3 regions of the Shigella sp. SIG6 genome follow, and region 2 is predicted to be linked to each of the others. Evidence: predicted binding sites of a transcription regulator. Region 2 holds the regulator's gene; each other region holds the start of a gene.
The links. The regulator LexA, encoded in region 2, represses DNA repair genes until DNA is damaged. The targets are predictions, from matches to a motif close to TNCTGTATGTACATACAGNA.
Positions count from the first base shown of each region.

Region 1: a site for LexA is predicted at 1,252-1,271, ahead of metR (HTH-type transcriptional regulator MetR). Genes of this name have one in related genera too.
Region 3: a site for LexA is predicted at 1,034-1,053, ahead of dinG (ATP-dependent DNA helicase DinG). Genes of this name have one in related genera too.

Region 1 covers NZ_JBQZXC010000033.1:10,875-13,145, forward strand. Annotated here, with positions in the region: gene bioP (biotin transporter) at 1-379, shown strand, start outside; gene metR (HTH-type transcriptional regulator MetR) at 267-1,220, opposite strand; gene metE (5-methyltetrahydropteroyltriglutamate--homocysteine S-methyltransferase) at 1,456-2,271, shown strand, end outside.
Region 2 covers NZ_JBQZXC010000053.1:16,197-18,467, forward strand. Annotated here, with positions in the region: partial or broken gene dinF (MATE family efflux transporter DinF) at 1-580, opposite strand, end outside; gene lexA (transcriptional repressor LexA) at 653-1,261, opposite strand; gene dgkA (diacylglycerol kinase) at 1,371-1,739, opposite strand; gene plsB (glycerol-3-phosphate 1-O-acyltransferase PlsB) at 1,910-2,271, shown strand, end outside.
Region 3 covers NZ_JBQZXC010000066.1:6,916-9,186, reverse strand. Annotated here, with positions in the region: gene rhlE (ATP-dependent RNA helicase RhlE) at 1-234, shown strand, start outside; partial or broken gene ybiA (N-glycosidase YbiA) at 466-948, opposite strand; gene dinG (ATP-dependent DNA helicase DinG) at 1,068-2,271, shown strand, end outside.

The DNA.
Region 1 (2,271 bases), on a different contig from region 2:
GTGGTTCTATCTTGGCGCGTTCCTGGTGGCGGTAATTGCATGGTTCTTGCTGGGAAATGCGCAGAAAATGCCGCAAACCACGTTGCAATGGGGCATTCTGGTGTTTCTTGGCGTGGTGGCTTCCGGGATTGGCTACTTTATGTGGAACTACGGCGCGACGCAGGTGGACGCCGGAACGCTGGGCATTATGAATAATATGCACGTTCCGGCAGGGCTGCTGGTAAACCTGGCTATCTGGCACCAACAGCCGCACTGGCCAACGTTTATTACAGGCGCGCTGGTGATCCTGGCCTCACTGTGGGTGCATCGTAAGTGGGTCGCTCCGCGCTCTTCACAAACGGCAGATGATCGCAGGCGTGATTGCGCGCTGAGCGAATAAACGCTTCCGTAACTGGCTGACGCTGCTCGCCATCGCGCACGGCGGCGTACAGTCGGCTCCACAAGCCTTCGCCCAGGGTTTTGGTCACCACCAGACCCTGGCGCTCAAAACTCTCTACTACCCAATGCGGTAGCGCGGCAATACCCATCCACGCGGCAACCATTTGAATCAACAATAAGGTGTTATCGACGCTTTTCAGTGACGGGCTGACGCCTGCCGGCTGAAGAAAATGCCGCCAGACATCCAGTCGACTACGCTGCACCGGATAAATTAATAGCGTCTCGCTGGCGAGATCTTCCGGTGTAATACGCGTTTTTGCCGCCAGTGGATGGTCAGGTGCTAACACCAGGCGTACTTCATAATCGAACATCGGCGAATAATGCAGGCCACTGCGCGGCAGGATATCGGAGGTCATCACCAGATCCAGCTCGCCCTGTTGCAACGCGGGCTGCGGGTCAAACGTCACGCCCGATTTAAAATCCATCTCTACCTGCGGCCAGTTCTTATGGAAATTTTCTAAAGCGGGTGTCAGCCACTGAATACAGCTATGGCACTCAATGGCAATGCGCAGACGCGTCTGCTGCGGTTCATTGCAGGCTTGCAGTGCCTGGCTGATTTGCGGCAGCACCTGGTTTGCCAGTTGCAACAGGATTTCTCCCTGCGGTGTAAAGCGTAGCGGCTGGCTCTTACGCACAAATAGCCGGAAGCCAAGGCGTTGTTCCAGATCGCTAAACTGGTGAGACAGGGCGGATTGCGTCTGATGCAACGTTGCCGCAGCGGCTGCGAGCGAGCCGCAGTTCCGCAACGCTTGTAGCGTTTTCAGGTGTTTTACTTCGATCATGAAAGTCCTTCACTTCGGCATGAATAATTTGCGCTTGAGGAATATACAGTAACCGCCAATTATGGATGTGTAAACATCTGGACGGCTAAAATCCTTCGTCTTTTAAATTTATGGTGCGTTGGCTGCGTTTCTCCACCCCGGTCACTTACTTCAGTAAGCTCCCGGCGATGAATAAACTTGCCGCCTTCCCTAAATTCAAAATCCATAGGATTTACATATAATTAGAGGAAGAAAAATGACAATATTGAATCACACCCTCGGTTTCCCTCGCGTTGGCCTGCGTCGCGAGCTGAAAAAAGCGCAAGAAAGTTATTGGGCGGGGAACTCCACGCGTGAAGAACTGCTGACAGTAGGGCGTGAACTGCGTGCTCGTCACTGGGATCAACAAAAGCAAGCGGGTATCGACCTGCTGCCGGTGGGCGATTTTGCCTGGTACGATCATGTACTGACCACCAGTTTGCTGCTGGGTAATGTTCCGCCACGTCATCAGAACAAAGACGGTTCGGTAGATATCGACACCCTGTTCCGTATTGGTCGTGGACGTGCGCCGACTGGCGAACCTGCGGCGGCAGCGGAAATGACCAAATGGTTTAACACCAACTATCACTACATGGTGCCGGAGTTCGTTAAAGGCCAACAGTTCAAACTGACCTGGACGCAGCTGCTGGAGGAAGTGGACGAGGCGCTGGCGCTGGGCCACAACGTTAAGCCTGTGCTGCTGGGGCCGGTTACTTACCTGTGGCTGGGGAAAGTGAAAGGTGAACAGTTTGACCGCCTTAGCCTGCTGAACGACATTCTGCCGGTTTATCAGCAAGTGCTGGCAGAACTGGCGAAACGCGGCATCGAGTGGGTACAGATTGATGAACCCGCGCTGGTACTGGAACTACCACAGGCGTGGCTGGACGCATACAAACCCGCTTACGACGCGCTCCAGGGACAGGTGAAACTGCTGCTGACCACCTATTTTGAAGGCGTAACGCCAAATCTCGACACGATTACTGCGCTGCCTGTTCAGGGGCTGCATGTGGACCTTGTACATGGTAAAGATGAC
Region 2 (2,271 bases):
ATCGCGCCGAAACAGAGTTGCAACAACAGCGAACGCAGCATGATATCGCGGTTAAGCGCCAGCAAGCGACGGAAGTTTCCTCGCCAGGCAGTTTTCAGCATTTCGCCGGAAATTCCGCGTAGTTTGAGGATTTTACGCACCATTAGCAGACCAATCAGCAATGTTGCATATTCCGCAATAACCGTCGCCAGCGCCGCGCCTGTTCCAGGACCGCTTCACTACCGCCAACAATATGCAGCGCCAGATCGATAATCGGCGTACGCAACAGCGCAATTAACGCCCCGGCCCCCAACGCCAACAGCAACGGTTGCACCAGCGCACGGGCTAATGCCTGAGGATTTTTGGCACCATAAGCCTGCGCAGTCAGCCCGGTGGTGCTCATGCGTAAAAACAGCAACAGCATAAAGAGAAAGCTGGTCGCCGTTGCACCAACCGCCACGCCGCCCAAATAAACCGGACTATCAAGATGACCAATTACCGCCGTATCGACCAGTCCCAGCAACGGAACGGTGATATTGGAGAAAATCATGGGTAAGGCGAGATGCCAGAGTGCTTTATCAGATGAAGTGAGGAATGCCATGCAGACAAGCCTGATGAAGAGAGATGAAAAACAAACCGCGACGCCAGGCGGCATCGCGGTCTCAGAGATATGTTACAGCCAGTCGCCGTTGCGAATAACCCCAACCGCCAGCCCTTCAATGGTGAAGCTCTGCTGACGAAGGTCAACGACAATTGGTTTAAACTCGCTATTTTCTGGCAACAGTTCGACTTTATTGCCCTGTTTTTTCAGGCGCTTAACGGTAACTTCGTCATCAATACGTGCGACAACGACCTGACCGTTACGTACATCCTGAGTTTTATGCACTGCCAGCAAGTCGCCATCCATAATGCCGATATCTTTCATCGACATCCCGCTGACGCGCAGCAGGAAATCAGCATTCGGCTTGAACAAGGAAGGATCGACCTGATAATGACCTTCAATATGCTGTTGCGCCAGAAGCGGTTCACCGGCAGCCACACGACCTACCAGCGGCAACCCTTCTTCCTCTTCCTGCAACAGACGAATCCCGCGTGATGCGCCGGAAACAATTTCAATAACGCCTTTGCGTGCCAGCGCCTTCAGATGTTCTTCAGCCGCGTTTGGGGAACGGAACCCCAAACGCTGCGCGATTTCCGCACGCGTCGGCGGCATACCTGTCTGGCTGATGTGATCACGGATGAGATCAAACACCTCTTGTTGCCTGGCCGTTAACGCTTTCATTCCGCCCCCTGGGTGTATATACAGTTATGCTGTGAGTATATACAGCAAAAGGCGATTTTGGAACCATAAACTGCACAATAAACCAGAGATTTATCGAAATCTGGAAGGGTTATCCAAAATGCGACCATAACAGGATGCACCAGGTAATCACGGCGACGATAATGGCAATCAGCACCGCGGCGGATCCCATATCTTTTGCGCGTCCGGAAAGCTCATGGTATTCAGAGCCAATTCGGTCAACCACTGCTTCGATGGCGCTATTGAGGATTTCCACAATCATCACCAGCATCACGGAGCTGATAAGCAGCACGCGGGTAATTGCGTCCACATCCAGCCAGCAGGCGATGACCACCGCCAACAATACCGCTACGCCTTCCTGACGGAATGCCGCTTCGTTGATCCATGCAGCGCGTAAACCTTTCCAGGAATAGCCAGCAGCTTTGATAATTCGGGTGAATCCAGTGGTATTATTGGCCATTGAAAGAACCTTTTTACATTATGAGCGTCAATATCAGTGTACCGTTAAATCCGATGATTCGGGTTTGCGTAACGCCGCGCGAAACATGAGCGGATACCACAGAATTTCCCATGACTTTCTGCTATCCTTGCCGCGCATTTGCATTATTAACCAGAGGCTTTACATCGTTTATGTCCGGCTGGCCACGAATTTACTACAAATTACTGAATTTACCATTAAGCATCCTGGTAAAAAGCAAGTCTATTCCGGCAGATCCTGCCCCGGAACTGGGGCTGGATACCTCTCGTCCAATTATGTACGTTTTACCGTACAACTCGAAAGCAGATTTGCTGACGTTGCGCGCCCAGTGTCTGGCACATGATTTGCCTGACCCGTTAGAGCCGCTGGAAATCGACGGCACGCTACTGCCGCGCTATGTGTTCATTCACGGCGGGCCGCGTGTATTCACCTATTACACGCCGAAAGAAGAGTCTATTAAGCTTTTCCACGACTATCTCGATTTGCACCGTAGCAACCCAAATCTGGATGTGCA
Region 3 (2,271 bases), on a different contig from region 2:
CCGGACCCGTCAATCAAAGCCGAACCGATCCAGAACGGTCGCCAGCAACGTGGCGGCGGCGGTCGTGGGCAAGGTGGTGGTCGCGGTCAACAGCAACCACGCCGTGGGGAAGGTGGCGCAAAATCTGCAAGCGCGAAACCTGCAGAAAAACCGTCTCGCCGCCTCGGCGATGCCAAACCGGCAGGCGAACAACAACGTCGCCGCCGTCCGCGTAAACCTGCCGCTGCGCAGTAATCTTTTATGCCGGGCTATGCCCGGCATCAGGCTGATGAACAAACGCAAAACTGCCTGATGCGCTACGCTTATCAGGCCTACGTGAACTCTGCAATATATTGAATTTGCATGCTTTTGTAGGCCGGATAAGGCGTTTACGCCGCATCCGGCATTTCACAACAAGCACTTGTCAGCAATTTGAGAACACGGGAAAAAATTTATCTGTTTTACCGCCCATAAGCCACCGAGACGTTACTTCTCTATAGCCAATTGTTCGCGCAACTCCATTAAAAGGTAGCCCAGTCGATTCTTGCCCTTACCATTACCACCGTCTCCCCAGTAAGCATCGTTTTCCGTATGCTCAACCAGTTTTGCGGGCGCGGTTGCCAGCAAGAGCACACGCAGTTCTGCATGCTGTTCGAATTTAGCGCGAAGTGCTTTACGCATCACCTGTTCTTTAACCGACTCCCAGTTTTTACGAAGTGGCTTGGAACGATTACGCCCCATGCGAGCGGCGACCATGGGGGAAGAAACCCGACGGATCTCTTCGCGGTATTTTTCATCAAGGAATTTTTGTGCCTGAAAATAGTGTTCGGAGGTGGGTCAGGTATTCCCGTCAACCTTGATGGGCCAGGCGGCAAAGTTAGAAAAATCACCGTAGTCATCGCTGGTGCTGTAGAAATTTATGATGGTGTCTTGCATGACGTGTTGGATCCTTTGTGCTCGAACGGGCATTAAACCGCATTATGTTGGTGGTTATTGCGAGCCGCTTTCCAGAAACAGAAAAACCATTACCCCTGAAAACCGAAAAATGCCACAATATTGGCTGTTTATACAGTATTTCAGGTTTTCTCATGGCATTAACCGCCGCGCTTAAAGCGCAAATTGCCGCCTGGTATAAGGCGCTTCAGGAACAGATCCCCGACTTTATTCCCCGTGCGCCGCAGCGGCAGATGATTGCGGACGTCGCCAAAACGCTGGCCGGAGAAGAAGGGCGGCATCTGGCGATTGAAGCCCCCACCGGCGTTGGGAAAACGCTCTCCTATTTGATCCCCGGCATCGCCATTGCCCGCGAAGAGCAAAAAACGCTGGTGGTGAGTACCGCCAACGTGGCGTTGCAGGATCAGATTTACAGCAAAGATTTACCGCTGCTGAAAAAGATCATTCCCGATCTTAAATTCACTGCCGCTTTCGGGCGTGGGCGCTACGTTTGTCCGCGTAATCTGACGGCGCTCGCCAGCACTGAACCCACGCAACAGGATCTGCTGGCGTTTCTTGACGACGAACTGACGCCAAATAATCAGGAAGAGCAAAAACGTTGTGCGAAGCTGAAGGGCGATCTCGACACTTATAAATGGGATGGTCTGCGCGATCATACGGATATCGCTATAGATGATGATCTCTGGCGTCGTTTGAGTACCGACAAAGCCAGCTGCCTCAACCGTAACTGTTACTACTATCGTGAATGCCCGTTTTTTGTTACTCGTCGGGAGATTCAGGAAGCGGAAGTGGTGGTGGCAAACCATGCGCTGGTGATGGCGGCGATGGAAAGCGAAGCCGTACTGCCTGACCCGAAAAATCTGCTGCTGGTGCTGGACGAAGGTCATCACCTGCCAGATGTGGCCCGGGATGCGCTGGAGATGAGCACTGAAATCACCGCGCCCTGGTATCGACTACAGCTGGACTTGTTCACGAAACTGGTCGCTACCTGCATGGAGCAGTTTCGCCCGAAGACCATCCCACCGCTGGCGATCCCTGAACGTTTGAATGCGCATTGTGAAGAGTTGTATGAGCTTATCGCCTCGTTAAACAACATTCTCAATCTCTACATGCCTGCCGGGCAGGAGGCAGAGCACCGTTTTGCGATGGGCGAACTGCCTGATGAATTGCTGGAGATCTGCCAGCGGCTGGCAAAACTCACCGAGATGCTGCGTGGTCTGGCGGAGTTATTTCTTAACGATTTAAGTGAGAAAACCGGCAGCCACGATATTGTGCGTCTGCATCGGTTGATTTTACAGATGAACCGCGCGCTGGGGATGTTTGAGGTGCAAAGCAAAC